3 regions of the Chimaeribacter sp. YP20170169 genome follow, and region 1 is predicted to be linked to each of the others. Evidence: riboswitches for the same ligand, from Rfam matches in the RefSeq annotation. Region 1 holds a riboswitch; each other region holds the start of a gene.
The links. Region 1 has a riboswitch for thiamine pyrophosphate ahead of thiB (thiamine ABC transporter substrate binding subunit). Riboswitches for the same ligand answer to the same signal wherever they lie in the genome.
Positions count from the first base shown of each region.

Region 2: another riboswitch for thiamine pyrophosphate. It lies ahead of thiM (hydroxyethylthiazole kinase); the one in region 1 lies ahead of thiB (thiamine ABC transporter substrate binding subunit).
Region 3: another riboswitch for thiamine pyrophosphate. It lies ahead of thiC (phosphomethylpyrimidine synthase ThiC); the one in region 1 lies ahead of thiB (thiamine ABC transporter substrate binding subunit).

Region 1 is NZ_CP176824.1:3,203,440-3,213,657, forward strand. It holds gene leuA (2-isopropylmalate synthase) at 1-494, shown strand, start outside; gene leuB (3-isopropylmalate dehydrogenase) at 497-1,588, shown strand; gene leuC (3-isopropylmalate dehydratase large subunit) at 1,590-2,990, shown strand; gene leuD (3-isopropylmalate dehydratase small subunit) at 3,002-3,604, shown strand; gene ACK3SD_RS14640 (sugar efflux transporter) at 3,638-4,831, opposite strand; gene sgrR (HTH-type transcriptional regulator SgrR) at 5,171-6,832, shown strand; TPP riboswitch at 6,875-6,986, shown strand; gene thiB (thiamine ABC transporter substrate binding subunit) at 7,029-8,015, shown strand; gene thiP (thiamine/thiamine pyrophosphate ABC transporter permease ThiP) at 7,991-9,616, shown strand; partial or broken gene thiQ (thiamine ABC transporter ATP-binding protein ThiQ) at 9,600-10,218, shown strand, end outside.
Region 2 is NZ_CP176824.1:928,153-938,370, reverse strand. It holds gene trhP (prephenate-dependent tRNA uridine(34) hydroxylase TrhP) at 1-858, shown strand, start outside; gene yegS (lipid kinase YegS) at 1,355-2,254, shown strand; gene ACK3SD_RS04300 (GntR family transcriptional regulator) at 2,348-3,028, shown strand; gene gutQ (arabinose-5-phosphate isomerase GutQ) at 3,137-4,114, shown strand; gene thiD (bifunctional hydroxymethylpyrimidine kinase/phosphomethylpyrimidine kinase) at 4,142-4,942, opposite strand; partial or broken gene thiM (hydroxyethylthiazole kinase) at 4,939-5,744, opposite strand; TPP riboswitch at 5,782-5,878, opposite strand; gene ACK3SD_RS04280 (hypothetical protein) at 6,062-6,928, shown strand; gene ACK3SD_RS04275 (hypothetical protein) at 7,001-7,141, opposite strand; gene ACK3SD_RS04270 (GNAT family N-acetyltransferase) at 7,360-7,788, shown strand; gene iraP (anti-adapter protein IraP) at 8,414-8,695, opposite strand; gene guaA (glutamine-hydrolyzing GMP synthase) at 8,893-10,218, opposite strand, start outside.
Region 3 is NZ_CP176824.1:3,566,791-3,577,008, forward strand. It holds gene nfi (deoxyribonuclease V) at 1-689, opposite strand, end outside; gene hemE (uroporphyrinogen decarboxylase) at 699-1,763, opposite strand; gene nudC (NAD(+) diphosphatase) at 1,777-2,583, opposite strand; gene rsd (sigma D regulator) at 2,682-3,200, shown strand; TPP riboswitch at 3,258-3,373, shown strand; gene thiC (phosphomethylpyrimidine synthase ThiC) at 3,486-5,414, shown strand; gene thiE (thiamine phosphate synthase) at 5,407-6,054, shown strand; gene ACK3SD_RS16255 (HesA/MoeB/ThiF family protein) at 6,044-6,805, shown strand; gene thiS (sulfur carrier protein ThiS) at 6,789-6,989, shown strand; gene ACK3SD_RS16265 (thiazole synthase) at 6,991-7,773, shown strand; gene thiH (2-iminoacetate synthase ThiH) at 7,770-8,897, shown strand; gene ACK3SD_RS16275 (SIS domain-containing protein) at 9,059-10,204, opposite strand.

The DNA of each region.
Region 1 (10,218 bases):
TGAAGCTGGCGGACAAGAAGGGCCAGGTGTTCGACTATGACCTGGAAGCGCTGGTGTTCATTAATAAGCAGCAGGAGGAGCCGGAGTTCTATCGTCTGGATAACTTCAACGTGCAGTCCGGTTCCAGCATCACCGCCACTGCCACCGTCAACCTGCGCTGCGGCGACGAGGTGAAGACCGAGGCTGCCACCGGCAATGGCCCGGTCGATGCGGTCTACGAGGCGATCAACCGCGTCACCGGCTACCAGATCGAGCTGGTGAAGTACCAGCTGAGCGCCAAGGGCCACGGCCGTGACGCGCTGGGCCAGGTGGATATCGTGGTCTCTTATGAGGGGCGCCGCTTCCACGGCGTGGGGCTGGCAACGGACATCGTGGAGTCCTCCACCAAGGCGATGGTGCATGTGCTGAACTGCATCTGGCGCAGCAAGCAGGTAGAAAAAGAGAAACAGCGCCTGCAAACCACTCAACAACATAATAATCAGGAAATGGTGTGAATATGAGCAAAACCCACCACATTGCCGTTCTGCCCGGAGATGGCATCGGCCCGGAAGTGATGGCGCAGGCCTATAAAGTGATTGATGCAGTGCGCCAGCGTTTTGGGCTGGCGATCACCACGCGCGAATATGATGTCGGCGGCGCGGCCATCGACAAGCACGGCAGCCCACTGCCAGCCGCGACCGTGGCTGGCTGTGAGCAGGCCGATGCCATCCTGTTCGGCTCGGTGGGTGGCCCGAAGTGGGAAAACCTGCCGCCAGACCAGCAGCCGGAGCGCGGCGCGCTGCTGCCACTGCGCAAGCACTTCAAGCTGTTCAGCAACCTGCGCCCGGCGCGCCTCTACACCGGTCTGGAAGCCTTCTGCCCGCTGCGCGCTGACATCGCCGCGCGCGGCTTTGACATCCTGTGCGTGCGTGAACTGACCGGCGGCATCTACTTCGGCCAGCCGAAGGGGCGCGAGGGTGAAGGGGCGCAGGAGAAGGCGTTCGACACCGAGATCTACCACCGCTTTGAGATTGAGCGCATCGCGCGCATCGCCTTTGAGTCCGCCCGCAAGCGCCGCGGCAAAGTGACCTCCATCGACAAGGCCAACGTGCTGCAAAGCTCGATCCTGTGGCGTGAAGTGGTGAACGGCATCGCCAAGGATTACCCGGATGTCGCCCTCTCCCACATGTACATCGACAACGCCACCATGCAGTTGATCAAAGACCCGTCGCAGTTTGACGTGCTGCTCTGCTCCAACCTGTTTGGCGACATCCTGTCAGACGAGTGCGCGATGATCACCGGCTCAATGGGAATGCTGCCCTCCGCCAGCCTGAATGAGGAGGGCTTCGGCCTGTATGAGCCAGCGGGCGGTTCCGCGCCGGACATCGCTGGCAAGGGCATCGCCAACCCGATTGCGCAGATCCTGTCGCTGACGCTGCTGTTGCGCTACAGCCTGGGCGCGGATGAGGCGGCTGACGCGATTGAGCGCGCCGTCAATCAGGCATTAGAACAGGGTTCCCGCACCGCCGATCTGGCGGGTGACGGCAACGCCATCTCCACCGGTGACATGGGCGACATCATCGCCCGGTTTGTAGCAGAAGGGGCATAACATGGCCAAGACCTTATACCAGAAACTGTTTGACGCCCATGTGGTACACGAAGCGCCGAATGAGACCCCGCTGCTCTACATCGACCGCCATCTGGTGCATGAAGTGACCTCGCCGCAGGCATTTGACGGCCTGCGCGCCATGGGCCGCCCGGTACGCCAGCCGGGCAAGACTTTCGCCACCATGGATCACAACGTCTCGACCCAGACCAAAGACATCAACGCCTCTGGCGAGATGGCGCGCATCCAGATGCAGGAGCTGATCAAGAACTGCGCGGAGTTTGGCGTCCAGCTGTATGACCTGAACCACCCGTTCCAGGGCATCGTGCACGTCATCGGCCCGGAGCAGGGCATGACACTGCCGGGCATGACCATCGTCTGCGGCGACTCCCACACCGCCACCCACGGCGCGTTTGGCTCGCTGGCGTTCGGCATCGGCACCTCCGAGGTGGAGCACGTGCTGGCGACGCAGACCCTGAAACAGGGCCGCGCCAAGACCATGAAGATTGAGGTCAAGGGCACCGCGGCGCACGGCATCACCGCCAAGGACATCGTGCTGGCGGTGATCGGCAAAACCGGCAGCGCTGGCGGCACCGGCCATGTGGTGGAGTTCTGCGGCTCAGCGATCGAGGCGCTGAGCATGGAGGGCCGCATGACCCTGTGCAACATGGCGATTGAGATGGGCGCCAAGGCCGGGCTGGTCGCACCAGACGCCACCACCTTCGCCTACCTGGAGGGCCGCCAGTTCGCGCCGAAAGGGGCGGACTGGGACGCGGCGGTGGCCTACTGGTCAACGCTGAAATCGGACGAGGGCGCGCATTTTGACAGCGTGGTGACGCTGGATGCCGCCGAGATCGCGCCACAGGTGACCTGGGGCACCAACCCCGGCCAGGTGATTGCTGTCAACCAGATTATCCCCGCGCCGGACTCCTTCAGCGATCCGGTGGAGCGCGCCTCCGCCGAGAAGGCGCTGGCCTACATGGGGCTGCAACCGGGCATCAAGCTGACCGACGTCGCCATCGACAAGGTCTTCATTGGCTCCTGCACCAACTCGCGCATTGAAGATCTGCGCGCGGCGGCGGAGATTGCCAAGGGGCGCAAAGTGGCGACCGGCGTACAGGCCATCGTGGTGCCGGGTTCCGGCCCGGTGAAGGCACAGGCCGAGCAGGAGGGTCTGGACAAGATCTTCATCGAGGCGGGCTTTGAGTGGCGCCTGCCGGGCTGCTCCATGTGTCTGGCGATGAACAACGACCGCCTGAACCCCGGCGAGCGTTGCGCCTCCACCAGCAACCGTAACTTTGAGGGCCGTCAGGGCCGTGGTGGCCGTACCCACCTGGTCAGCCCGGCGATGGCAGCGGCGGCGGCGGTTTCTGGCCACTTTGCCGACATCCGCGAACTGAATTAAGGAGCAGCACCATGGCGAAATTTACCCAGCACATTGGTTTGGTCGCACCGCTGGATGCGGCCAACGTCGATACCGATGCGATTATCCCGAAACAGTTCCTGCAAAAGGTGACGCGCACCGGCTTCGGCCAGCACCTGTTCCACGACTGGCGCTTCCTGGACGACGCTGGCCAGTCACCGGATCCAACCTTTGTGCTGAACGCCCCGCGCTATCAGGGTGCCAGCATTCTGCTGGCACGTGAGAACTTTGGCTGCGGCTCCTCCCGTGAGCACGCGCCGTGGGCGCTGACCGACTATGGCTTCAAGGTGATCATCGCGCCAAGCTTCGCGGATATCTTCTACGGCAACTCATTCAACAACCAGCTGCTGCCGGTGACGTTGAGCGATGAGCAGGTGGATGAGCTGTTTACGCTGGTGAAAGAGCAGGAAGGGATCACCTTTACCGTGGATCTGGAGAAGCAGGAGGTGATCGCCGGTGGGAAGCGCTACCCGTTTGAGATCGACAGCTTCCGCCGCCACTGCATGATCAATGGCCTCGACAGCATCGGCCTGACGCTGCAACACGACGCCAGCATCGCGGCCTATGAGTCGCAGCAGCCAGCGTTCATGAAGTAAGCACCACCTAGCCCGCCGCCCGGCGGGCTTTTTTTAGACGTCGCGCACCCGCCAGGTGAGCGCCAGCGCCAGCACCGACAGCACGCCCGCCACGCAGTAGACCGCATAATGGCCGAAGTGCTCCGCCACCACCCCCTGCAACACCCCCGCCACAATCACGCCCGTGGAGATGCTGTTGGTAAATAGCGTGGTGGCCGACCCCGGACGGCCGGGCATCAGATCCTGGAAGTAGAGCATCCCGATGCCAGCGACAATGCCAATAAAGATGGCGTTGAACAGCTGGAGCACCAGCAGCATCGTCCGGTCCTGGAACAGCACCAGCCCGCCGTAGAACAGCACGCCCGCCACCACCGCGCCAATCATCATCCGCCGCTTGCCGACCCGCTTCACGTAGTAGCCCGCCAGCAGCATCGCCGGGATCTCCAGCCCCGCCGCCGTGCCCATCAGCAGCCCCGCCAGCCGGTCGGGCAGCCCGAGGTCATGGCTGATGTAGAGCGGCATATCGATGATGTACATGGTGTTGCAAGTCCACATCAGCAGCGAGGCGAAAAACAGCGTCCGCACGTTGATGTCTTTCCACGCCTTCGGCGACACCACCATCTGGTCTACCGGCTGCGGCTCACGCGGCACCGAGGGCAGCACCCACCACACCACCAGCGCGCTGAGCAGAAAGATGGCGGCGGCAAAGCAGAACATCAGGGTGAAGCCGTAGTTGAGCGCCAGGGTAAAGGAGAGCGGCGGGCCAATCACCCACGCCAGCGACAGTTGCGCGCGCATCATCGAGCTGAACATCACCACCTCGCGCGCCGAGGTGTCGGCATACTCACGCGCCAGCGCGAACAGCTGCGGCATGGCGGTGTTGGCGATCGCCGCCAGCAGCACGCCAGCGGTAATCAGCGTCAGGTAGTGGCGGTTGAAGGCGAACAGCAGGCAGTTGCCAACCGCCATCAAACAGCAGACCAGAATCAGGCTGCGCCGGTCGCCGCTGTGGTCTGAGCGCTTCGCCAGCAGGAAACTCACCACGATCCCCGCCAGCGCATTGATGGTGTAGAACAGCCCGACCCAGAGCGGACTGGCCTTCACCTCGGTGGTCAGGAACAGGCTGAGGGTCGGTGCCTGCAACGCCCCGGCGATGCCGCTGAGAAACGCCACGGCCAAAAAGGCGACAAACACGGGGTTCAGGCGACGGAACAGGGTGGAGTACGGCGTGATTGACCGGTTGGACATGGTGTTATCCCTGCAAAAAATAGATGGTTTTTAACCTTAAAAGGTGGAGTGTAGACGGCTTTGCGGCAGGATACCGCACACCACGCCAGCAATGGCGCTTTTTTCACCGCTGGCACGCCGCTGCCCATAAAAAAAGCCAGCGGAGGACCCGGCTGGCTGGTGAACACACCATTACTCAGAAAAGGGGAAGCCCGCCCACGGCGGACTTGCGGAATGCTGGCCTGCATGGTCGTCGCCCCGGCCATACGCACCGGATCGGCGCAGGATTGCTGAAGCTAAGTATCGGCGTAATATGGGGAAAGAAAAATGGCTCACCTTCTGCCAAGGAGTTCCCCTTTTATGCCGACATCCCGCCGCCAGCAGCAGTTTATCCGCCTGTGGCAACACTTCCACGGCGAACCGGCCGAGACCCGGCTGGCGGATCTGGCCACGCTGCTCAACTGCTCGCGCCGCCACGTCCGCTCGCTGCTCAATGCCATGCAACAGGCTGGCTGGTTAAGCTGGCAGGCCGAGGCGGGCCGCGGCCGCCGCTCCACCCTCACCTTCCTGCAATCCGGGCTGGCGTTGCAGCGCCAGCGGGCAGAGGAGCTGTTGGAACAGGGCAGCGCCGACCAACTGGTGCAGCTACTCGGCGACCGGCAGGTCGCGCGCCAGATGCTGCTGGGCCAGTTGGGGCGCAGCTTTCGTCAGGGGCGGCACCTGCTGCGGGTGCTCTACTACCGGCCGATGAGCAACCTGCTGCCCGGCTCGCCCCTGCGCCGCTCGGAGACCCATCTGGCGCGCCAGATCTTCAGTGGCCTGACGCGGATAAATGAGGAAAACGGGGAACTGGAGCCGGATCTGGCGCACCACTGGCAGGCGCTGACGCCGCTGCACTGGCGCTTTTATTTGCGCCCGGCCATCGCCTTCCACCACGGGCGGCCGCTGGAGATGCAGGATGTGATCGCCGCCCTGACGCGCGCCCAGCGCCTGCCGCTCTTCAACCATCTGGCGACCATCCGCTCGCCGACGCCGCACGTCATCGACATCACCCTGACCATGCCAGACCAGTGGCTGCCGTGGCTGCTCAGCAGCGTCAGCGCCATGATCCTGCCGCACGAGTGGCAGACGCTGCCCGGCTTCGCGCGCCACCCGGTCGGCACCGGCCCCTATGCGGTGGTGCGCAACCACCGCAGCCAGCTGCGTATCCGCGCCTTTGATGACTACTTTGGCTACCGCGCGCTGATTGATGAGGTCACCATCTGGGTGCAGCCGGAGCTGAGCGAGGAGCTGGTCTCCTCCGGCGTGCAGTTGCAGGCGGACGACACCGGCTCGCGCGAGCTGGAGAACCGGCTTGAGGAGGGGTGCTACTTCGTGCTGTTTGACCGGCGATCCGCCACCGCCGCCCGGCCAGAGGTGCGCGCCTGGCTGGCGGAGCTGCTCAACCCGGCGGCGCTGCTCAACCATGCCGAGCGCCGTTACCAGCGCTACTGGTCACCGGCACTCGGGCTGCTGCCGCGTTGGCACCACCGCACCCACCCGCCGCAGCCCGCCAAACCGGCTGGCCTGACGGCGCTGACCCTCACCTACTACCGCGATCACCCGGAGTTCGACGTCATCTGCCGCGCGCTACAACCGCTGTTGGCGGCGCAGGGCATCAGCCTGCGGGTGCAGGCGCTGGAGTATGCCCAGTGGCACGCCGGGGAAGCGCAGAGTGACCTGTGGCTCGGCAGTGTCAACTTCACGCTGCCGCTGGAGTATTCGCTGTTCGCCAGCCTCTACGAGCTACCGCTGCTGCACCACTGTCTGGAGGAGCCACCGGCGTCGCAGGCCGCCGCCTGGCGACAGCAGCAACTGCCGCTGGCGGAGTGGTGCCGTTCGCTGGTCGCCAGCCACCAGATCCACCCGCTGTTCCACCACTGGTTGCAGTTGCAGGGCCAGCGCAGTATGCGCGGCGTGCGGCTCAACACTCTCGGCTGGTTCGACTTCAAATCCGCTTGGTTCGCGCCGCCGGAGCCTTGACACGCCGCCCTTTCGCCCGCCGGAGTAAGCCTTTACAATGGCGCGTTCTCAACGGGGTGCGAAATGCTGGCGTCAGTTGCCGGCTTTGGCTGAGAGAGTCCCGTCGAACCTGATCCGGTTAATACCGGCGGAGGGATTTGAGAGTGCTTCCTGCTTGCTCAAACTCCTTTGCCACCCTTCTGCCAAGGAGCGCAAAGTGTTGAAAAAGATCGTGTCCTGCCTGCTGTTTATCTCTGCCTCGACGCTGGCTGCCCAGCCTGTCCTGACGGTATATACCTATGACTCCTTCGCCTCCGAGTGGGGCCCCGGCCCGGCGGTGAAAAAAGCCTTTGAGGCCCAGTGCCACTGTGAACTGAAATTCGTGCCGCTGGAGGATGGCGTCTCGCTGCTCAACCGGCTGCGGATGGAGGGCAAAAACAGCCCGGCGGACGTGGTGCTGGGGCTGGACAACAATCTGGTGCAGGCCGCCGCCCAGACCGGGCTGTTTGCGCCCTCGGGCGTTGACACCGCCGCGCTGAAGGTGCCGGGTGGCTGGCAGGACACCACCTTTGTGCCCTACGACTACGGCTACTTCGCGTTTGTCTACAACAAGCAGAAGCTGCAAAACCCGCCGACCAGCCTGCGCGAGCTGGTAGAGAGTGACCGCCCGCTGAAGGTGATCTATGAGGATCCGCGCACCAGTACGCCGGGGCTGGGGCTGCTGCTGTGGATGCAGAAGGTCTATGCCGATGACGCGCCAACGGCCTGGCAGAAGCTGGCGAAGAAGACCGTCACCGTCACCAAGGGCTGGAGCGAGGCCTACGGCCTGTTCCTGAAAGGAGAGGCGGATATGGTGCTGAGCTACACCACCTCACCGGCCTATCATCTGATTGAAGAGAAGAATGACGCCTACGCCGCCGCTGACTTCAGCGAGGGGCACTACCTCCAGGTGGAGGTAGCTGGCCAGCTGGCCGCCAGCCGCCAGCCGCAACTGGCGCAGCAGTTCATGAAGTTCATGCTCACCCCGGCATTCCAAAAAACCATCCCGGCCGGCAACTGGATGTACCCGGCCACCGACACCCCGCTGCCAGCGGGCTTCGAGAGCCTGACCGTGCCGAAAACCGCCCTGAGCTACAGCGCCGCTGACGTGGCCACCCACCGCGCCGACTGGATCCGGGCATGGCAAACCGCCGTCAGCCGCTGATCGCCAGCTGGCTGCTGCCGGGGCTGATCGCGGGCGGGCTGCTGCTGGCGGTGGCCGGGCTGGCGTTCGGCGCGCTGTGGCTGCATGCGCCAGTCGCCGACTGGCGGGCGCTGATGCAGGACAGCTACCTGTGGCATGTGGTGCGCTTCACCTTTATGCAGGCGCTACTGTCGGCGCTCTGCTCGGTGCTGCCAGCGCTGCCGCTGGCGCGCGCGCTGTTCCGCCGCCGCTTTCCCGGCCGCCGCCTGCTGCTGCGCCTGTGCGCCATGACGCTGGTGCTGCCGGTGCTGGTAGCAGTGTTCGGCCTGCTGAGCGTCTATGGTCGGCAGGGGTGGCTGGCCGCGCTCTGCGGCTGGCTCGGCCTGCCCTACGCCTTCTCACCCTACGGCTTACAGGGCATCCTACTGGCGCACGTCTTCTTTAACCTGCCGCTGGCGACCCGGTTGCTGTTGCAGTCGTTGGAGGGCATCCCGGTAGAGCAGCGCCAGCTGGCGGCGCAGCTAGGCATGAGCGGCTGGCAACAGTGGCACTTTGTTGAGTGGCCCGCGCTGCGGCGGCAACTGCTGCCCGCGGCGGCGCTGATCTTCATGCTCTGCTTTGCCAGCTTCGCCACCGTGCTGTCATTGGGCGGCGGGCCGCAGGCGACCACCATTGAACTGGCGATCTATCAGGCGCTGAGTTACGACTACGATCTGGGCCGGGCGGCGCTGCTGGCGCTGCTCCAGCTCGGCTGCTGTCTGGGGCTGGTGCTGCTGAGCCAGCGCCTTAACCGGGCGCTACCGGGCGGCCACACGCAAGCGGTGCAGTGGCGCAACCCGCAGGACAGTTGGTCGGCGCGGCTGCTGGATGGCGGGCTGATTGCGCTGGCGCTGCTGCTGATTTTGCCGCCGCTGCTGGCGGTGGTGGCCGATGGCCTCAACCCGGCGCTGCCAGCGGTGCTGCAACAGCCCGCGCTGTGGCAGGCGCTGTTCACCTCGCTGCGCATCGCGCTGGGTGCCGGGCTGATCTGCCTGCTGCTCGCCATGATGCTGCTGTGGAGCAGCCGTGAGTTGCGCCTGCGCCAGCAGCGGGGCCATGCACAGGCGCTGGAACTGAGCGGCATGGTGATCCTGGCGATGCCGGGCATCGTGCTGGCGACTGGCTTCTTCCTGCTGATGAGCGCCACCACCGGGCTGCCGCAGTCGGCGTGGGGGCTGGTGATGCTCACCAATGCGCTGATGGCGGTGCCCTACGCGCTGAAGGTGCTGGACAACCCGATGCGCGATCTGGCGGAGCGCTACAACCCGCTCTGCCGCGCCCTCGGCATGGGCGGCTGGCAGCGCCTGCGCTGGGTGGAGCTGAGCGCGCTGCGCCGACCGCTGGCACAGGCACTGGCCTTCGCCAGCGTGCTGTCGATGGGCGATTTTGGCGTGGTGGCGCTGTTTGGCAACGAGCAGTTCCGCACCCTGCCCTTCTACCTCTACCAGCAGATGGGAGCCTACCGCAGTCAGGCGGGCGCGGTCACCGCGCTGCTGTTGCTGCTGCTCTGCTTCCTGCTGTTTACCCTGATTGAACGCCTACCGGAACGCCGCGATGCCCGAACCGATACTGACGCTGGATAACATCACCTACCTCTATGAGCATCTGCCGATGCGCTTTGATCTGGCGCTGGCCGCGGGCGAGCGCGTGGCGATCCTCGGCCCCAGCGGCGCGGGCAAGAGCACGCTGCTGGGACTAATTGCCGGCTTCCTGGCGCCAAGCAGCGGCACGCTGCGCATTGCCGGTGACGACCACACCCGCACGCCGCCCGCGCGGCGGCCGGTGTCGATGCTGTTTCAGGAGAACAACCTGTTTGCCCATTTAACGGTGCGGCAGAATCTGGGGCTGGGGCTGCACCCCGGCCTGAAGCTGGACGCCGCGCAGCAGCGCGCGCTGGTGGAGATTGCCGATCAAGTCGGGCTAGGCGACTGTCTGGATCGCCTGCCGGGGCAGCTCTCCGGCGGCCAGCGGCAGCGGTGGCGCTGGCGCGCTGCCTGTTGCGCAGCCAGCCGCTGCTGCTGCTGGATGAGCCGTTCTCGGCGCTCGATCCGGCCCTGCGCAGTGACATGCTGACCCTGCTGGATGAGGTGTGCCGCCGCCGGGGGCTGACGCTGCTGATGGTGTCACATAATCTGGATGACGCGGCGCGCATTGCGGCGCGCACGCTGCTGGTGGTGGACGGGCG
Region 2 (10,218 bases), 1.6 Mb from region 1:
TTTGTCCACGGCGCGCTCTGCATGGCCTACTCCGGCCGTTGCCTGCTCTCCGGCTACATCAACAAGCGCGACCCGAACCAAGGCACCTGCACCAACGCCTGCCGCTGGGAGTACCGGGTGCAGGAGGGGCAGGAGGATCAGGTGGGCAACATCGTCCACCAGCACACGCCGATCCCGGTCGCGCAGGTGGAGCCGACGCTGGGCATCGGCGCGCCCACTGACCGGGTGTTCATGCTGGCGGAGGCGCATCGGCCGGACGAGCCGATGCCGGCCTTTGAGGATGAGCACGGCACCTACATCATGAACTCCAAGGATCTGCGCGCCATCCAGCATGTCGAGCAGCTGACGCGCCTCGGCGTGCACTCGCTGAAGATTGAGGGGCGCACCAAATCCTTCTACTACTGCGCGCGCACCGCCCAGGTCTACCGCCAGGCGATCGATGACGCCGCCGCTGGCAAGCCCTTCGACCCGACGCTGCTGACCACGCTGGAGGGGCTGGCGCACCGTGGCTACACCGAGGGCTTCCTGCGCCGCCATGTGCATGAGGAGAAGCAGAACTATGACTACGGCCACTCAATGTCTGAGCGTCAGCTGTTTGTCGGCGAGCTGACCGGCGAACGGCGCGACGGCTGGGCGGAGGTGCGGGTGAAAAACCGTTTCCTGCGCGGTGACAGCGTGGAGTTGATGACGCCCGCTGGCAACGTGCACTTCACGCTTTCAGCGATGCGTAACGCGCGCGGCGAGGAGTTGGAGGTGGCACCGGGCGACGGCCACACTGTCTACCTGCCGCTGCCGGAGACGCTGGATACCCGTTTCGCCTTGCTGCTGCGTAATTTGCCCGAAAGTCAGGAAGCGTAAAAAAATAGCCCTGGAAATTGTGAGATTTTTTCATCATTTTTAGAATCGGATCACATCAATATTATTTTTTGGTGCGTACTATCTGGGGCGAAAATTACCAATCAAAAATAGCGTTTATGTTCTTCAGGAACCACCTCCTTAGCCGGCCCAATCTCCCTTGGGCCGGCTTTTTCTTTCTTATCAATCATATAATTAAAAACCATTTATTAGCTAAATAATGGATTGGTTATTTCAATTTTTGTAAATAATGGCAAAACCATTCCCTTTCATTGCCTGCTGGCGTTTATTATTTCAACGTGCTTGTCGGTCAAGGGAAATAAGCGGCCTGATTTCTCGCCCTTTTTATCTGCCCTGCCTTTTTTTGCCGCTGCGCTAAGATTTATCTGCATTGCCTGCGGCCGCCTGTTGCCAGTACCGGCATCGGGGCGTTTTGGTTTATCTTATACTCAATGTTGGGCGACCCTGCCCGCTGTACGCTTATTGCCGGGAGTTTGCAATGTCTGAATCATCAGTCCATGTACTGATCCTGAATGGAAAAGGGGCGGGAAATGAGGATCTCCGCCAGGCGGTCACGGCCCTGCGTCAGGATGGTGTGACCCTGCACGTGCGTGTCACCTGGGAGCACGGCGATGCCGGGCGTTACGTCGAGGAGGCGGTTGCCCTGCGCGCCGCGACGGTGATTGCTGGCGGCGGCGACGGCACCATTAACGAGGTGGCCACCGCGCTCTGTCTGGCCCCCGACGACCAGCGGCCAGCGCTCGGCATCGTGCCGCTCGGCACCGCCAATGACTTCGCCACCGCCTGCAATATCCCTGACAATCTGGAGCTGGCGCTGCAATTGGCGATCAAGGGCCACGCCTACCCCATCGATCTGGCGCGGGTGAACCGTGAACGCTACTTCATCAATATGGCGACCGGCGGCTTCGGCACCCGCATCACCACCGAGACGCCGGAGCGGCTGAAGTCGGCGCTCGGCGGCGTCTCCTACCTGCTGCACGGCCTGATGCGCATGGATACGCTGAAAGCGGATCGTTGCGCCATCACTGGCCCGGACTTCCAGTGGGAGGGCGACGCGCTGGTGATTGGCATCGGCAACGGCAAGCAGGCCGGCGGTGGGCAGGCGCTCTGCCCGGAGGCGCTGATCAATGACGGCCTGCTGCAGCTGCGGCTGTTCACCTCCGAGGAGCTGGTGCCGGCGTTCCTGCGCAGCATCGTCAGCGGTGAGGAGAACCCGAATGTGATCTCCGCGGCGCTGCCGTGGCTGGAGATCCAGGCCCCGAATGAGATGACCTTCAACCTGGATGGCGAGCCGCTGAGCGATACCCACTTCCGTATCGAGCTGCTGCCGGCGGCCCTGAGCTGCCGCCTGCCGCCCAACTGCACCCTGCTGGGGTAAGCCGCCGCCGGCCCGCCGGGCCGCCGTCGTTAACCGCGCCGCTCACTCATGCTACACTGGCGGCCATCGTCTTTTGGTGAGCTGCCCTGCCCTATGCCTTCAGAACTGTTACATAATGTCCCGGTCAACCAGCAGATCTACCGTCTGCTGCGCCGGGAGATCGTTGACTGCACCATTGCCCCCGGCACCCTGCTGTCGGAGAAGGAGATCTCGCTGCGCTTTAGCGTGTCACGCCAGCCGGTGCGGGAGGCCTTTATCAAGCTGGCCGAGGCCGGGTTGGTGCAGATCCTGCCGCAGCGCGGCACCTTTGTGATGAAAATCTCCGCCAAGCAGGTGGCAGACGCGCGTTTCATTCGTCAGGCGCTGGAGTGCGCCGTGGTGCGCCGCGCCGCCGCGATGGTGACCGATGAGCAGATCCGGCAGCTGGAGCACAACCTGGAGCGGCAGAAGCTGGCCGCCGCCAGCCAGCAGACGCGCGAGTTTTTGGCGCTGGATGACCAGTTCCACCAGCTGCTGACGCGCATCGCCGACTGTGAGCTGGCGTGGGAGACCATCGAGTCGATCAAGGCGACGATGGATCGGGTGCGCTTCCTGAGCCTGAGCGAAGTATCGCCGCCGGAGAGCCTGCTGGCCCAGCACCAGCAGATCGCCGACGCCCTGAAGGCACGCGACGCCGACCGCGCCGAGGCCGCCATCCGTTTACACCTCCAGGAGTTGATCTACTCCATCACGCCGATTGCCGAGCAGAACAGCGACTGGTTCGAGGCGAGCTGACACCCTGCCCGGTGCCAGCCGCCGGGCGTAAAATCTAACCCCGATCACAGTTTATCTGGCCGCCATCGCCCAGGATAAGGCCCTTTTTAGCCGACAGGAACCGTTGCAATGTCATACCCCTCCCCCCACCCGTTGCTGGATTTTGCCCGTGAGACGTTGGAGATAGAGCTGGCCGAGGCGCAGCGCCTGCTGGCGCGGCTGGATGGCCAGTTCGTTCAAGCCTGTGAACTGCTGCTCGCCTGCCGCGGCAAGGCGGTGGTCTCCGGCATCGGCAAGTCCGGCCACATTGGCAAGAAGATCGCCGCCTCGCTCGCCAGCACCGGCACGCCGGCCTTTTTCGTCCACCCGGCGGAGGCGCTGCATGGCGATCTCGGCATGATTGGCGCGGAGGACGTGATGATCTTTATCTCCTACTCCGGCCGCGCCAAGGAGCTGGATCTGATCCTGCCGCTGCTGGCCGAGAGCCGCATCCCGGTGATTGCCATCACCGGCGGGTTGGCCTCGCCGCTGGCGCAACAGGCGGCGTGCGTGCTGGACATCAGCGTGGAGCGCGAGGCCTGCCCAATGGGGCTGGCCCCCACCTCCAGCGCGGTCAATACCCTGATGATGGGCGACGCGCTGGCGATGGCCCTGATGCGCCAGCGTGGTTTCGGCGCGGAGGATTTCGCCCGCTCCCACCCCGGCGGCAGTCTGGGCGCGCGCCTGCTCAACCGGGTGCACCACCTGATGCGTACCGACGAGCGGATTCCGCAGGTGAGCGAAGGGGCGACGGTGATGGATGCGATGCTGGAGCTGAGCCGCACCGGGCTGGGGCTGGTGGCGGTGTGTGACGCCGCGCACCGGGTGCTGGGGGTATTTACCGATGGCGATTTGCGCCGCTGGCTGGTGGCCGGCCATGCGCTTCAGGATCCGCTGTGGCCAGCGGTCACCCGTCCCGGCTTCCTGCTGCCGGCGCAGTGGCGCGCCGGCGAGGCGCTGGAGGCGCTGCACGCCAACCACCTGAGCGCTGCCCCGGTGGTGGACGTCAATGGCACGCTGGTGGGCGCGCTGAACCTGCATGACCTGCATCAGGCCGGCATCGGCTGACGCCGACCTTTTCCAATCAGGCCGCGCTTACCACCAGTGGTGGAAGTGATGCACTGGGCCGATGCCGCTGCCCACCTCGAGGCTATCGGCCTGCTCCAGCGCCCGTTGCAGGTAGGCTTTTGCCAGCGGGACGGTATCCACCCAGCCGGTATGGCGCGGGCGCAACGCCGCCAACGCCGCCGACAGGGTGCAGCCGGTGCCGTGGGTATGGCGCGTCGCCACCCGCGGCGCGCTGAAGCGCCACTCGCCGTCACGGCTGAACAGCCAGTCCGGGCTATCCTGCTCGCTCAGGTGGCCACCCTTCATCAGCACCGCCTGACAGCCCAGTTCCAGCAACCCGCGCCCCTGCTGGCGCATCTCCTCCTCATTGCGTGCCTGATCGCAGGCCAGCAGCGCCGCCGCCTCCGGCAGGTTCGGCGTGATTAACGAGACCTGCGGCAACAGGCAGCGGCGGATCGCCTCCACCGCCTCCGGGGCTAGCAAGGGATCACCGCTCTTCGCCAGCATCACCGTATCCAGCACCACGTGCGGCACCCGGTAGTGCGCCAGCCGCTCCGCCACCGTCTCTACGACGTCACTGTTGGCCAGCATACCGATTTTCGCGCTGTCGATGCGCACGTCGCTGAGCACCGAGTCGAGCTGCGCCGCCACAAAATCGGGTTCGATGCGGTAGACCGACTGCACGCCGTGGGTGTTCTGCGCCACCAGTGCGGTGATGACGCTAGTGCCATAGGCTCCCAGCGCGGAGAAGGCTTTCAGGTCAGCCTGGATGCCCGCGCCGCCGCTCGGGTCGGTGCCAGCGATGGTCAGGGCGTTAATGCGGGTCATGGGCGCGCCTCCCCAACCTGTTGCCACAGCGCATCCAGCAGGTGCGGCAGCAGCGTGCCCGGCCCAGCGGCCTGCGCGGCCGCGCGCTCCCCGGCGCGCGCCATCAGCGCACAGGCGGCCGCGACATGATCCAGCCGCCGCCCCTCCAGCGCAGTAAAGCCCGCCACCAGCGCCGACAGCGCACAGCCGGTGCCCACCACCCGCGTCAGCAGCGCATCGCCCCCGCCACCGCCCACGTCTGGCGGCCATCGGTGATGTAATCCACCGCGCCGGTTACCGCCACGATCGCACCGCACTGCTGCGCCAGCGCCTGCGCCGCCGGTAGCGCCCGCAGCGAGTCGTCGCCGCTGTCCACGCCGCGCCCCAGCGCCGGTTGGCCCGCCAGTGCCAGTACCTCCGAGGCATTGGCGCGGATCGCCGCTGGGCGCAGGTCAAGCAGCCGACGGGCAAAGTCTGTGCGGTAGGTGAGCGCGCCGACCGCCACCGGATCGAGCGTCCAGGGCGTACTGGCAGCGTTGGCGCTGTCGATAGCCGCCAACATGCTCTCCGCGCGGGCGTGGTTCAACGTACCGAGGTTGATCAGCAGCGCATCGGCCAGCGCGCTGAACTGCGCCGCCTCCTGTGGCTCCACCACCATCGCGGGCGACGCGCCGACGGCCAGCAACATATTGGCGGTAACGGACTGCACCACCTCATTGGTCAGGCAGTGCACCAGCGGTGCACGGTGCGACAGCACGCGCCACGAGGCATCAGCAAGATCGGCGGGCAGCGCCGGCAGGGTGGGATCGGTAGGGGACAGCATGGGCATTCTCCTTACCGGCGTGAAAGAAGGGGGTGCCGGCAAGGCATCCTGACTTCCCTACGCTGGCATTATCCAGTTCAGGTAATACGGGTATTTCTCAGCCTTCACCAGGAAGGGCACCCCGAGTCATTGGTCGCTGTTATACAGCGCATCCAGCATAAGCAACCCGCCGATAAGTTGCAAATAACTTCGGGGGCTTATGATTAGTATAATTATATTTTGCGTTATTTTTAATCTGAAAAACGTTGATTCAAGTCATGACAAATTTCACACGGAAAGAATATTTTTTACCCTTTCTGATATTAAGGGATAAATTAATGCGTGGTGAAATAACGTATCAAGGTGAAATAGTCGGGCCTGAATTAGCGCAGCAGCTGCTATCTTATAATACCCATAACCGGATGCTCTCCGAATCGCATATTGAGACACTGGCAGATTTAATGAAGCGCGGGCTATGGAAAAGGAATGCCCAACCGGTTCAATTTATTGGCACACCTGATAACCCTATTCGCTGTATTGATGGGCAGCATCGTCTCCATGCAATTGTCAAAGCTGGCGTAGACGTCTATATGACGTTGGCCTTCAATGTGCCAGAAGAGTCTGCTGACACCATTGATAATGGCAAGCGCCGTACACATGGCGATCACATCTTTTTCCGCGTACCGGGCATTAAACCTGGGCCGGCGAAAGAGATTGGCGTCATTGTGCCTACCCTTATCCTTTACGAACGCCCCACCATTGTGCAGTGGAGCCAGAGCGGCCAAATGGCCATGAAAGGTGCCTCTTCAGCAGAGGTGGTCAATTATGTACAGAAGCACAAAGAGGAGTTATTGGCCGCCTACGAGTGGGTGGATAAACACTGTTTCCCTACCCGTAAATCACTCCGTTCCCGTTCAGAGATGATGCTTATTCGGGTATTAACCCGACGGGTGGATCCCGCAGCCTCAGACAGCTTCTGCTCTCAAATCTATGGGGGCGTCAATTTGCAGCCTGAGACTATCGAGAAGGTCATATATTCATGGCTGCTTGATATGATGATGAAAGAGGAAGAGAAACATGCAACACCACATATACGCTACACTATGGCTAAGGCGTGGAATAAAATCCGATTCGGTAATAATAAGAATCTTAAATTACGACACCTGATCTATAAAGAGGGCGAGCCTGCCCAACGATTCAAATGAGCCTATCGCCTTCCCTAAAGAGAGAAGGCATTTACCTATTTTCTTTCCCCTATAAAAGCGCCCGGCGGGCGCTTAGGGTTTGGCTTTTTTCTTCTTCCCTTTGTCAGGGGTTTTGATGGTCTCGGTGACGGTGGTTTTTGGCCGCCGCTTGGCCTCTTCCGGATCAACGAACTGGCCGGTCTCGGTGTCACGCACTACTTTACGCTCGTCCATAATGTCCTCACTGTGCAGGATGGTAAGCTAAGGCTATTGCCCTGCCCCCTTCCCCGCAAGCCCGCGCGGCTCACAACGTGTGATTTATCTATTTATAATCAATAAATTATCTGCATTTATCCACTTAGCTTATCAGGCGGGCGCATGAAGGTGCCGGCGGCGTGTACTAAGCTGAAGATAGCCCCAAGGCTTTGGTTCACGCTATACAAGGAGTTTTGATGATCATTCGCCCCTATCAGGAGGCAGACCGCCCCTTCCTACGCACCCTCTATCTCGCGGCCCGCAAGCAGGCCTGGCCCTGGCTGGAGAGCCGCGACTGGCGACTGGAGGATTTTGACCGGGCGGTGCTGGGCGAGACCGTGCTGGTGGCGGAGCACGAGGGGCGTCCGGTGGGGTTTGCCTCACTGTTTGAGGCCGAGAACTTCCTGCATAACTTGTTCGTCGCCCCAGAGGCACAGGGGCAAGGAGCCGGGCTGGCGCTGCTCCAGGCGGCGCAGGAGACTTTTACCAGTACGGGCGCGCTGAAGTGTCTGGTGCGCAACACTGACGCGTTGGCGTTCTATTGTCGGCATGGCTGGCATAAGGTGAGCCGTGGTACGGCACCGAATGGGGAGTATTTTCTGCTGCACTACCCTGTGACGCGCTAAAAGCGCAAGCGGGGTCAGGACGTGATACGGCAGGTTTTCCGGGAGGATGGCCTGACTCGAAAAACCTGCCGCATCGTGGGTTGCTGAATAATCCTCTGGGGAGCGACTGGCCGGTCACGGCTGGTGCCTAAAAACTCCCCCTTAAGCAGGGTCCCTTGCGGTGTCTGGCATAGTGTCAGGCGATGGCCTGTCCTATGTAATAAAACGCTTTCCTGGTATACGTTATCTTTTTTAGGGTTAATAAAACTATCCAATCCTCAACCTGATATATGACGTATTATCGGCTCCGGCGCCCGCTGTACGGGGTGTGACTCTTCGCTGGAGATGCTAATGATATTGCCACAGTGCACACAGTACTGAACCTTAATGATGGTGTTGCCACTCTGGCTATCCTTAATGCTTTTTACCTGGGTTTGATAATCCTCGCCACTTGCCAGACACTCAGGACAGACTTCATTGCTGTCTTCATCATTTGAATTTTCGTTCACATTCCCTCCACATTTTGTTAGCAAATACTAACAAGCCTAGCAGCGATTACAGATGATGTGAAACCCCTAAACCGGGCTGCAACCCCCGCCGTGCCTGATTTTTAGGCGATTCAGCCGGTTATCCTACCGACTTCAGATTATTCGGATTTTGCTTTCACCAATTTGGGCAAAGTGAGCAAGCGGTTTAAGTGAGAGCGCAACAAAACGACATCCGATGACACGATCTGCTCAAAGTCCGTCTCTGCCGAAACAATTGCTTGGTTAATTGTTTGCGAGACATTTTCCGCCAGCACCCGGTCCACTGTCAGGATCAAGGCAGCCAACACCAGCGATTGTGCCTCGACCTGCGCCGTCAAATCTTTGGTTTCCACCTCGATTTTTGACATTTTGATCAGGACATCTGCAACCAGATTTTTCATCGTCACCTCACAATGGCTTATTAATTGACCCTAGCACCCTCCCCGCCCGGCCGGGCGCGTTCTGTCCATCCATGAGACATAGTTTGAGATTTGATGTGTTTGGTGAGGGGTCAGATGAGAGGCGTGAGAAGTTGTGAGCAGTGGGCATAAAAAACCCCTGCCTGGGCAGGGGTTTTGGAGGGGTGGTCAGGCGGGGGTTATTCCCACTCAATCGTTGCCGGTGGTTTGCCGGAGATGTCGTAGACCACGCGGGAGATGCCGTTGACTTCGTTGATGATGCGGTTGGAGACGCGGCCGAGGAAGTCGTACGGCAGGTGCGCCCAGTGCGCGGTCATGAAGTCGATGGTCTCGACCGCACGCAGGGAGACAACCCAGTCATATTTGCGGCCATCGCCCATTACGCCGACGGAGCGCACCGGCAGGAACACCGTGAAGGCCTGGCTGACCTTGTTGTAGAGGTCGGCTTTGTGCAGCTCTTCGATGAAGATGGCGTCCGCGCGGCGCAGCAGGTCGCAGTACTCCTTCTTCACTTCACCCAGCACGCGCACGCCGAGGCCTGGGCCTGGGAACGGGTGGCGGTAGAGCATGTCGTACGGCAGGCCCAGCTCCAGGCCGATCTTGCGCACTTCGTCCTTGAACAGCTCTTTCAGCGGCTCGACCAGACCCAGCTTCATCTCTTTCGGCAGGCCGCCAACGTTGTGGTGCGACTTGATGACGTGCGCCTTGCCAGTGGCAGAGGCGGCAGACTCAATCACATCCGGGTAGATGGTGCCCTGCGCCAGCCACTTGAACTCTTCGTGCTTGCTCGCCTCTTCGTCGAACACCTCAACGAACACGCGGCCGATGGTCTTGCGCTTGGCTTCTGGGTCGTTAATGCCTGCCAGCGCCGACAGGAAGCGATCTTCGGCCGGTACGTGCACGATGTTCAGGCCGAAGTGGTCGCCGAACATCTCCAGCACCTGATCCGCTTCGTTCAGGCGCAGCAGGCCGTTGTCAACGAAGACGCAGGTCAGGCGGTCGCCGATGGCGCGGTGCAGCAGCAGCGCGGTCACGGAGGAGTCCACGCCGCCGGAGAGGCCCAGAATCACCTGATCGTCGCCGATCTGCTGCTTCAGGCGTTCCACCGTATCCTCGATGATCGAGGCTGGCGTCCAGAGGGCCTCACAGCCGCAGATGTCCAGCACGAAACGCTCCAGCATACGCTGGCCCTGACGGGTGTGGGTCACTTCCGGGTGGAACTGTACGCCGTAGAAACGCTTCTCCTCGTTCGCCATGATGGCAAACGGGCAGGTGTCGGTGCTGGCAACGGTAACGAAGTCAGACGGGATGGCGGTGACTTTGTCGCCGTGGCTCATCCAGACGTCCAGCAGCGGCTGGCCGGTCGGGCTGAGGGAGTCCTGGATGTCACGGATCAACTCGCTCTGTGCCTGAATCTCCACCTGCGCGTAGCCGAACTCGCGCTCGTTGGAGCCTTCTACGTGGCCGCCGAGTTGCATCGCCATGGTCTGCATGCCATAGCAGAC
Region 3 (10,218 bases), 360 kb from region 1:
TCTTCGATTCCTAAAGCGGGCGGCAGGGCTTGCCAGCGCTGGAACGCAGGCCGGTTGGAGGCCACGGCGTCTGCCCAGCGGGTAGGTTCCGGCAGGCGGTAGCCGCGCATGCAGCGCTCCACCCACGCCAGCGCGCTGTCGAGACCCACGCGGTGGCCGGTGGCAACAAACAGCGGGTTGCAGCGCGCCTTGCTGCGCCACACCCACGCCAGTTGCTCACCCTTGTCCATCAAGGGCTGCTTCGCCCCAACCTCTGGCCCCAGCGGTTCGAACTTGCCACACAGGCGGCGCTTCGCCACGCCGATGGTTGGCACATCCACCAGCAGGCCAAAATGGCTGGCGACACCCAGCCGGCGCGGGTGGGAGATGCCGTGACCATCGACGAACAGCAGGTCAGGCTTCTGTTGCAACTGATCCCAGGCGGCCAGCAGGGCCGGGTACTCACGGAAGGAGAGAAAGCCCGGAATATAGGGCATAGTGGTCTTGATCCGCGCGATGCGGTACTCCACCAGCTCCAGCGAAGGGTAGCGCAGCAGGGCGATGGCGGCGCGTGTCACCTCCCCCTCCTGCTCAAACCCGACATCCGCCCCGGCGATGAACGCCGGTTGCTCAAACTCATAATCATCATGGCGGATCACTTCCGCCGCCTTGATTATCTGCTCCTGACGCAACGCCTGAGTATCAATCAAACCTGCTCCTTATCGGTGGTACTTTGCCGATTGGGCATGTACCGCATTGACGAATGCGCCGGCGTGCTCCGGCGGCACATCCAGATGGATACCGTGGCCAAGGTTAAACACATGGCCCTCCCCGTGACCAAAGCCCGCCAGGATGGTTTCGACCTCCTGTTCGATGCGGGACGGTGGCGCATAAAGCATAGACGGATCCATATTGCCTTGCAGGGCAACCTGATGCCCCACGCGACGGCGCGCATCGGCGATGTCGGTTGTCCAGTCGAGGCCCAGCGCGTCACAGCCGGTGGCGGCCATCGCCTCCAGCCACTGCCCCCCGCCTTTGGTGAACAGCGTCACTGGCACGCGGCGCCCTTCGTTCTCGCGGATCAGGCCATCGACGATCTTATGCATGTAGTGCAGGGAGAACTCTTGGTAGTCGCGGCCGGTCAGCACGCCGCCCCAGGTGTCGAATACCATCACCGACTGCGCGCCCGCCTTGATTTGGGCATTCAGGTAGAGAATGACGCTGTCCGCCAGCTTGTCGAGCATCAGGTGCAGGGTCGCCGGCTCGGCGTACATCATCTTCTTCAGCTTGGTGAAGGCCTTGCTGCTGCCGCCTTCCACCATGTAGGTAGCCAGCGTCCACGGGCTGCCGGAGAAGCCAATCAGCGGCACCTCACCTTCCAGGTTGTGGCGGATGGTGCGCACCGCATTCATCACATAGCCCAGCTCCTGCTCAGGATCGGGAATCGGCAGCTTCTCTACGTCTGCGCGGCAGGTCACCGGATGGGAGAAGCGCGGGCCTTCACCGGCCTCGAAGTGCAGCCCCAAGCCCATGGCGTCCGGGATGGTCAGGATGTCGGAGAACAGGATCGCGGCATCCAGCGGGAAGCGGCGCAGCGGCTGCAATGTCACTTCACACGCCAGCTCGGCATTTTTGCACAGTGACATGAAATCACCAGCCTGTGCCCGCGTCGCCTTGTACTCCGGCAAATAACGCCCGGCCTGACGCATCATCCAGACAGGGGTAACATCGACCGGCTGACGCAGCAGCGCGCGCAGATAGCGATCGTTCTTCAACTCTTTCATGTAGGGCTCCTCATTAATCCGGCGCCATTGTACCACGCGCGCCCCGGCTGTCGCTCTCTGCACGGCACAGTGCCACGGTGTCCTCGATCAGGCGGCGGGCGATGGTGCCGGGTGGCGGCAGTTGCGGCAGCTGGTCATAGCGATACCAGGCGGCGCTGAGCAGCTCGCTGGGATCGACGCGGATCTCGCCGCGATCGTAATCCGCCATGAAGGCCATCATCAGCGAATTAGGGAAGGGCCAGGGCTGGGAACTGACATAGCGTAGGTTTTTCACGCAGAGGTTGCTCTCCTCCATCACTTCACGTGCCACTGCCTGCTCCATCGTTTCGCCGACCTCGACAAAACCGGCCAGCACCGTGTGGATGCCGTTGCGGTGGCGGACGTGCTGGGCCAGCAGGATCTCCTCGCCGCGGCGGATCGCCACGATCATGCAAGGGGCAATCTGGGGGTAGTAGCGCTCATGGCAGTGCTGGCAGTGCACCGCCCACTCTTTTTTGCTGGGGTGCATCTCATGACCGCAGTAGCCACAGAAGCGGTGCGAACGGTAGAACTCCGCCAGCTGCACACCGCGCCCGGCCAGCTGGAACAGCTCGCGATCCTGGTCAATCAGCTGCCGGACGGAGGCCATCTCCGCTGGCCGCGGCTCGCGCACCAGCCAGATCGGCAGCCCCTGCCATTCACCCAATTGGCGGGCGGCTTTGCCCACCAGTGAGAATTGTGTGGCCGGGCCAACCGGCAGTTCGCCTTTCGGCAGCCACAGCTTGCCCTCGTGGCTGATCACCCACCAGCCCTGATGTGATTCTGTGAGTTGAATTTCCATATTGTTATTGCATAACCTCGACTACACTGACACTCTGGGATTGTGACTTTTACATATTAGTAACGATTAAACACGTTTTCTTGCTCACGGAGTCCACCATGCTAAACCGTCTGGAAAGACTGACTCAGCGCGTTGGCGGCAGTAATGAGTTAATTGATCAATGGCTGCATGAACGTAAAGAGCTATTAGTCGCCTATTGCACGCTGGTCGGTTTAAAACCGCATAAAGAAAAGCATACGCCACTGGATGAAGAGGCGCTGAATAACTTCTGCCATCGTCTGGTGGATTACCTCTCGGCTGGCCATTTCCACATCTACGACAAAATCATCCAAGGAATTGAGGGCTCGCAAAGCCCGCGCATGGTGATCACCACCCAGCTCTATCCTGCCCTGCAAGGCAATACTGAAAGCATCATGGCGCTCTACGATCGCTCGATGGAAACCACCCTGGATCACGACAATATCCTCGAATTCCATGAGGCGTTGGCGGAAATCGGCGTGGCGTTGGATGCCCGCTTCCAGTTCGAAGACCAGTTGATTGGCCTGGCACTTGAGGCCGCCGCCCTGCCGCTGGAGCAGCCGGTCGCTAACGATCCGGCGATTGCTCGCCCAGCCTGATTTGCAGTCCCGGTGACCCCACAAGGGTTGTCGTTTTTTATCCGCCTCGTATACTGAGGCTTCTTGTCGGAGTGCCTAGCGCATCATTAGGATGCCAGGCTGAGACCGTTAATTCGGGATCCGCGGAACCTGATCGGGTTAGTACCCGCGAAGGGAACAAGAGTAATTTCGTGTCCGGGGCTGCGCGCACCCTTTTTGCGCGCGCCCCCGGCCCCATTCTGTTACTCCCGCTGAAAATCACTCCAGACAAGCAACGTTCCCATACTCATACGGAAGGAATTTGCTATGTCTATCACCAAACCTGTCTCCCGCCGCCAGCAGCAACGCGCTGAGGCACAGGCATTCATTGACGGCCTGCAGGGCGTCGCGTTCCCCAACTCCACCCGCATCTATTTGACCGGCTCACGCCCGGACATCCGGGTGCCGATGCGCGAGATCCAGCTCAGCCCGACGATGGTCGGCGGCAGCAAAGAGGCCCCGCGCTATGAGCCAAACGAGGCGGTGCCGGTCTATGACACCGCCGGCCCCTACGGCGATCCCGAGGCCACGCTGGATGTGCACGCTGGTCTGCCGAAACTGCGTGCCGGCTGGATTGCCGAACGCGAAGACACTGCGCCGCTCTCCCACGTCAGCTCCCACTTTACCCAGCAGCGGCTGGCCGATGAGGGGTTGGATCACCTGCGCTTTGAGCACCTGCCGCAGCCGCAGCGCGCCAAGGCGGGCCGCCGGGTCACCCAGTTGCACTACGCTCGTCAGGGGATCATCACGCCGGAGATGGAGTTCATCGCCCTGCGCGAAAACATGGGGCGCGAGCGCATCCGCAGTGAAGTGCTGCGCCAGCAGCACCCCGGCCAGAGCTTTGGTGCTCTGCTGCCGCCTGACATCACGCCCGAATTTGTGCGCCAGGAGGTGGCAGCGGGCCGGGCCATCATCCCAGCCAATATTAACCACCCAGAGTCCGAGCCGATGATCATTGGCCGCAACTTCCTGGTCAAGGTGAACGCCAATATCGGCAACTCCGCCGTGACCTCCTCCATCGAAGAGGAGGTGGAGAAGCTGGTGTGGTCAACCCGCTGGGGCGCCGACACGGTGATGGATCTCTCCACCGGCCGTTATATCCACGAAACACGGGAGTGGATCCTGCGCAACAGCCCGGTGCCGATTGGCACGGTGCCGATCTATCAGGCGCTGGAGAAGGTCAATGGCGTGGCCGAAAACCTGACCTGGGAGATGTTCCGCGACACGCTGCTGGAGCAGGCCGAACAGGGCGTGGACTACTTCACCATTCACGCGGGCGTGCTGCTGCGCTACGTGCCAATGACCGCCAAGCGCCTGACCGGCATTGTCTCCCGTGGCGGTTCGATCATGGCGAAGTGGTGCCTCTCCCACCACCGTGAGAACTTCCTCTACCAGCACTTCCGCGAAATCTGTGAAATCTGCGCCGCCTATGACGTCTCGCTGTCGCTGGGCGATGGCCTGCGCCCCGGCTCCATTCAGGATGCCAACGATGAGGCGCAGTTTGCTGAACTGCATACGCTGGGCGAGCTGACCAACATTGCCTGGGAGTATGACGTCCAGGTGATGATTGAAGGCCCCGGCCATGTGCCGATGCACATGATCCGCCGCAACATGACCGAGGAGCTGGAGCACTGCCATGAAGCGCCGTTCTACACCCTCGGCCCACTGACCACTGACATTGCGCCGGGTTATGACCACTTCACCTCCGGCATCGGGGCCGCCATGATCGGCTGGTTCGGCTGTGCGATGCTCTGCTACGTCACCCCGAAAGAGCACCTCGGCCTGCCCAATAAAGAGGATGTGAAGCAGGGGCTGATCACCTACAAGATTGCCGCCCACGCCGCCGATTTGGCGAAGGGGCACCCCGGCGCGCAGATCCGCGACAACGCGATGTCCAAAGCGCGCTTTGAGTTCCGCTGGGAAGACCAGTTCAATCTGGCGCTGGATCCCGCCACCGCCCGCGCCTACCACGATGAGACGCTGCCGCAGGAGTCCGGCAAGGTGGCGCACTTCTGCTCCATGTGCGGGCCGAAGTTCTGCTCGATGAAGATCTCCCAAGAGGTGCGTGATTACGCCGCCGCCCATCCGATTGAGGTACGCGATGCTGGCATGGACCAGATGTCCGCCGCCTTCCGCGCCCAAGGCAGTGAGCTTTACCAAGAAGCCGCCCTGCAACCGGAGGCCAGCGATGAGTAACCTGCCCGCCTTTCCGTCCGTGCCGCACCGCCTCGGCCTCTACCCGGTAGTGGACAGCGTGGCGTGGATCGCTCGCTTGCTGGAAGCTGGCGTGAGAACCCTCCAACTGCGCATCAAGGATCTGCCGGACGCTGAGGCGGAGCCAGCGATTGTCGAGGCCATCGCCCTTGGCCAGCGGTATCAGGCTCGGCTGTTCATCAATGACTACTGGCGGCTGGCGATCACGCATCAGGCCTATGGCGTGCATCTGGGGCAGGAGGATCTGGACAGCGCCGATCTGGCAGCGATCCGGCAGGCCGGGCTACGCCTTGGCGTCTCTACCCATGATGAGGCGGAGCTGGCGCGCGCGATCGCCGTGCGCCCCTCCTATCTGGCGTTGGGCCACATCTTCCCGACCCAGACCAAACAGATGCCCTCCGCCCCACAAGGCGTGCGCGATTTGGCGCGGCACATTGATCGCCTACAGGGCACCTTCCCGACGGTGGCGATTGGCGGCATCAATATTGCGCGCGCGCCGGAGGTGCTGGCTACCGGCGTCGGCAGCATCGCCGTGGTCAGCGCCATCACGCAGGCACGCGACTGGCGTCAGGCCACCGCGGAATTACTGGCGCTCTGCGCGGAGGCGGATGATGCTCAATGACGAAGATTTCCTGCGCTACAGTCGGCAGCTGTTGCTTGAGGAGGTTGGCCCACAGGGGCAGGAGGCGCTGCGGGCTGCCACGGTACTGATTATTGGCCTCGGCGGGCTTGGTTCGCCGGCGGCGCTCTATCTGGCGGCGGCCGGTGTCGGCACGATCCTGCTGGCCGATGACGATCGGCTGGAGATCACTAACCTGCAACGGCAGATCCTCTACCGCACGGCCGATCTCAAACAGCACAAAGCCGGGCTGGCCAGCCAGCGGCTGCGCGATCTCAACCCGCAAGTTGAAGCGATCGCCCTGCCGGTGCGGATGCAGGATCAGGCGCTGGCAGACGCGGTGAAGCGCGCCGATCTGGTGCTGGATTGCAGCGACAACATGGCGACCCGCCACGCGATTAATCAGGCGTGCGTCTCGGCGGGCAAGCCACTCATCAGCGGCAGCGCGGTGGGCTTCAGCGGCCAGCTGCTGGTGCTCACGCCGCCCTATCGCCACGGCTGCTATGCCTGCCTCTACCCCGACCGCGATCTGCCGGAGCGCAACTGCCGCACCGCCGGGGTGCTGGGGCCAGTGGTGGGAGTGATCGGCACGCTACAGGCTTTAGAGGCGATCAAGATGCTGGCTGGGATGCCCGCCGCGCTCGCCGGCAAACTGCGGCTGTTTGATGGCAAGCAGCAGAGCTGGGCAACGCTGCAACTGAGCGCCGATGCGGGTTGCGCCGTCTGCGGAGGGCGTAATGGTCATCAGCATTAATGACGAGCGCCTGCCCCTCACGGCCCCCCTGACGCTGGCGGCGCTGCTACAGCAGCTTGACCGCCACCAGCCCGGCACGGCGCTGGCAGTGAACCAGATCATTATCCCGCGCGCGCAGTGGGAGACCCACATGTTGCAGGACGGCGACGCCATTCTGCTGTTTCAGGCCATTGCAGGAGGCTGAGATGCCGACGATTGCCGATGTAACTTTTGACTCTTCCCTCTTTACTGGCACCGGCAAATTCGCCAGTGCCGATCTGATGCAAGCGGCGCTGGCCGCTTCCGGCAGCCAGTTGGTGACGATGGCGATGAAGCGCGTTGACCTCCGCGGCGGCAATGACGCCATTCTGGCGCCACTGCGGGCGCTGGGGGTGCGGCTACTGCCCAACACCTCCGGGGCGAAAACGGCGGAAGAGGCGATCTTTGCCGCCCAGCTGGCGCGTGAGGCGCTTGGCACCCACTGGGTAAAACTGGAGATTCACCCTGATGTGAAATACCTGCTGCCTGATGCCGTGGAAACCCTGAAGGCGGCGGAGAAGCTGGTGAAACTGGGATTTGTGGTGCTGCCCTACTGCAGCGCTGATCCGGTGCTATGCAAGCGGCTGGAGGAGGTGGGCTGCGCGGCGGTAATGCCGCTCGGTGCGCCCATCGGCTCCAATCAGGGGCTGAAAACCCGCGACTTCCTTGAGATCATTATTGAGCAGGCACAGGTGCCGGTGGTAGTGGATGCGGGCATTGGTGCGCCCAGCCATGCCGCCGAGGCGATGGAGATGGGAGCCAGCGCGGTGTTGGTAAACACGGCGATCGCCGTGGCCCGCGACCCGGTTGCCATGGCCCGCGCCTTCCGGCTGGCGGTGGAGGCTGGCAAGCTGGCCCGCGAGAGCGGCAGTGCGCCGGTGCTCTCCCACGCCTCCGCCTCCAGCCCGCTGACCGCGTTCCTCAGCCAAAGCACTGAGAGGCTGCTATGAGCAACTTCAGCGATTACTGGCAACAGCTGGATTGGGACGACACCAACCTGCGCATCCACAGCAAGACCGCGCAGGATGTGGAGCGGGCGCTGGCGGCAGACCGGATCAGCCGTGAGGATTTTATGGCGTTGATCTCACCAGCCGGGCTGGCCTATCTGGAGCCGATGGCCCAGCGCGCCCAACGCCTGACCCGCCAGCGCTTCGGCAATACGGTGGGCTTTTACGTGCCGCTCTACCTCTCCAACCTGTGTGCCAATGAGTGCACCTACTGCGGTTTTTCGATGAGCAACCGCATCAAGCGCAAGACGTTGGATGAGGCAGAGATCGCGCGTGAGTGCGCCGCCATCAAGGCACTGGGTTTCGACCATCTGTTGCTGGTCACCGGTGAGCACAAGAGCAAAGTGGGGATGGACTATTTCCGTCGCCACTTCCCGGCGATTCGCCAGCAGTTCAGCTCGCTGATGATTGAGGTACAGCCGCTGGCGCAGGAGGAGTATGCCGAACTGAAAGAACTGGGGCTGGATGGCGTGCTGGTCTATCAGGAGACGTACCATGCCGCGACCTACCAACAGCACCATCTGCGCGGCCAGAAGCAGGATTTCTTCTGGCGACTGGATACGCCGGATCGCCTTGGCCGGGCGGGCATCGACAAGATTGGGCTGGGCGCGCTGATTGGTCTATCGAACAGTTGGCGCACCGACTGCTATATGGTGGCGGAGCACCTGCTCTATCTCCAGCGCCACTACTGGCAGAGCCGCTACTCGATCGCTTTCCCACGGTTGCGTCCCTGCACCGGCGGCATTGAGCCAGCCTCCCTGATGAGCGAGCCACAACTGGTGCAACTGGTGTGCGCCTTCCGCTTGCTAGCGCCGGATGTCGAGCTGACGCTGTCGACCCGCGAGTCACCCTATTTCCGTGACAACCTGATCCCGCTGGCGATCACCAACGTCAGCGCCGGTTCGAAAACCCAGCCTGGCGGCTATGCTGACGATCACCCGGAGTTGGAGCAGTTCGCCCCGCATGATGACCGCTCGCCGATGCGGGTGGCCGAATCAATTGCGCGCGCGGGCTTGCAGCCGGTCTGGAAAGATTGGGACAGTTTTCTGGGAAGGAGCGCGCAGTAGTCCTGCAACGTTGCAGAACAGAAAAATACGTTCTGGAGGGCTGCCGAAGGATAAGAAACCGCATCTTGCCGTGCCCCACTGAGTGAAATATTGTCGCCTCGTTGGGTTTACTGACCAACCGGGGCGGCAACCTTCCCTTCCCATCGCCGCCCCGCTTTCCGTCAGTAAACGGTGACGTTTGCCACCTTAGCCACTTTCCCATCACGGGAGGGCATATCTGGCGTGACGCCCAGCGCAATGGCGCGGTACAGACCTGCCAGTTGCGCAAAGAGGACGTAGAGCAAGGTGGTCCAGGATTCGTGGTAATCGGCCAGTTCCGGCGAGGCAAAATGGAAATAGCGATCCGCAGGCTTTTTGCCCTCAGGCAGAACATCATGCCCGACGGCAATCACCTGAGCGCCTGCGCTGCGCTCGCCTGTCAGTTCCGCCATCATGTCATAGTCATAACGGTGGATTTCAGGGCGCGCCGCAAGGTAGCCGACAACGGTGACATCGCGGTTAATAATAAGCTTGGGCCCGTGGCGGAATTCCAGCATTGAGTGCCAGGCGGTCATCACCTGCCCGTTGCCCATCTCCAGCAGTTTTAGGCTGGTTTCACAGGCCACCGCCTTTAAGGAGAGAGAACCTATCGCCACCATCGTGTTGCGCGGCTCGGCCGCCCACTGTTCCAGGGTGTCGGCATAGTGGGTCAGGAAATAGCCCGCACCCCGCTGCAAAACAGGCAAGACGTTTTCAGCTTCACCCCAGCTCTCTGGCGCAAGCAGCAGCATCAAGTACCACAAGGGCAAGGTAAATTCAGAAGTGGCGGCAAAACTGCCGTTAGAGGTGCCATCAGGAACCGGGATAAATAGGCCCGCCGGGTGCTGCTCCGCCAGGGTTGCCAGGCGGCTACCCGCATTATTGGTAATCGCCAAATGGCACAGTTGCGGGTGCGCTGCCAGCGCCTGCTCAACAACCGTGACGGTCTCCGGCGTGTTGCCCGAGCTGCTGACGGAAACCAGATAGACATCGTCATCAATCATGCCGGGCGTCAGCACCAGATCTGTCGCCGGGATGACGTCTATCTGACGGGGTAATACCGTGCGCAGCCAGTTAACGCTCGCCTGCGCCGCCAGTAAAGATGAACCTGCTCCAGTCATTACTACGCGGGTATGCGCCGCGCGCTGCTGCCAGAAGGCCTGAATATCAGACTGCCGCGCTTTGACCTGCTCCAGCCCCTCCTGCCATAAACGGGGCTGAGCAAGGATCGCCTCGACGGTTAAGCTGGCGCCCTTCTGCTGCCAGTACGCTTGGTTATGATTTAACATGCTTATTCGCTACC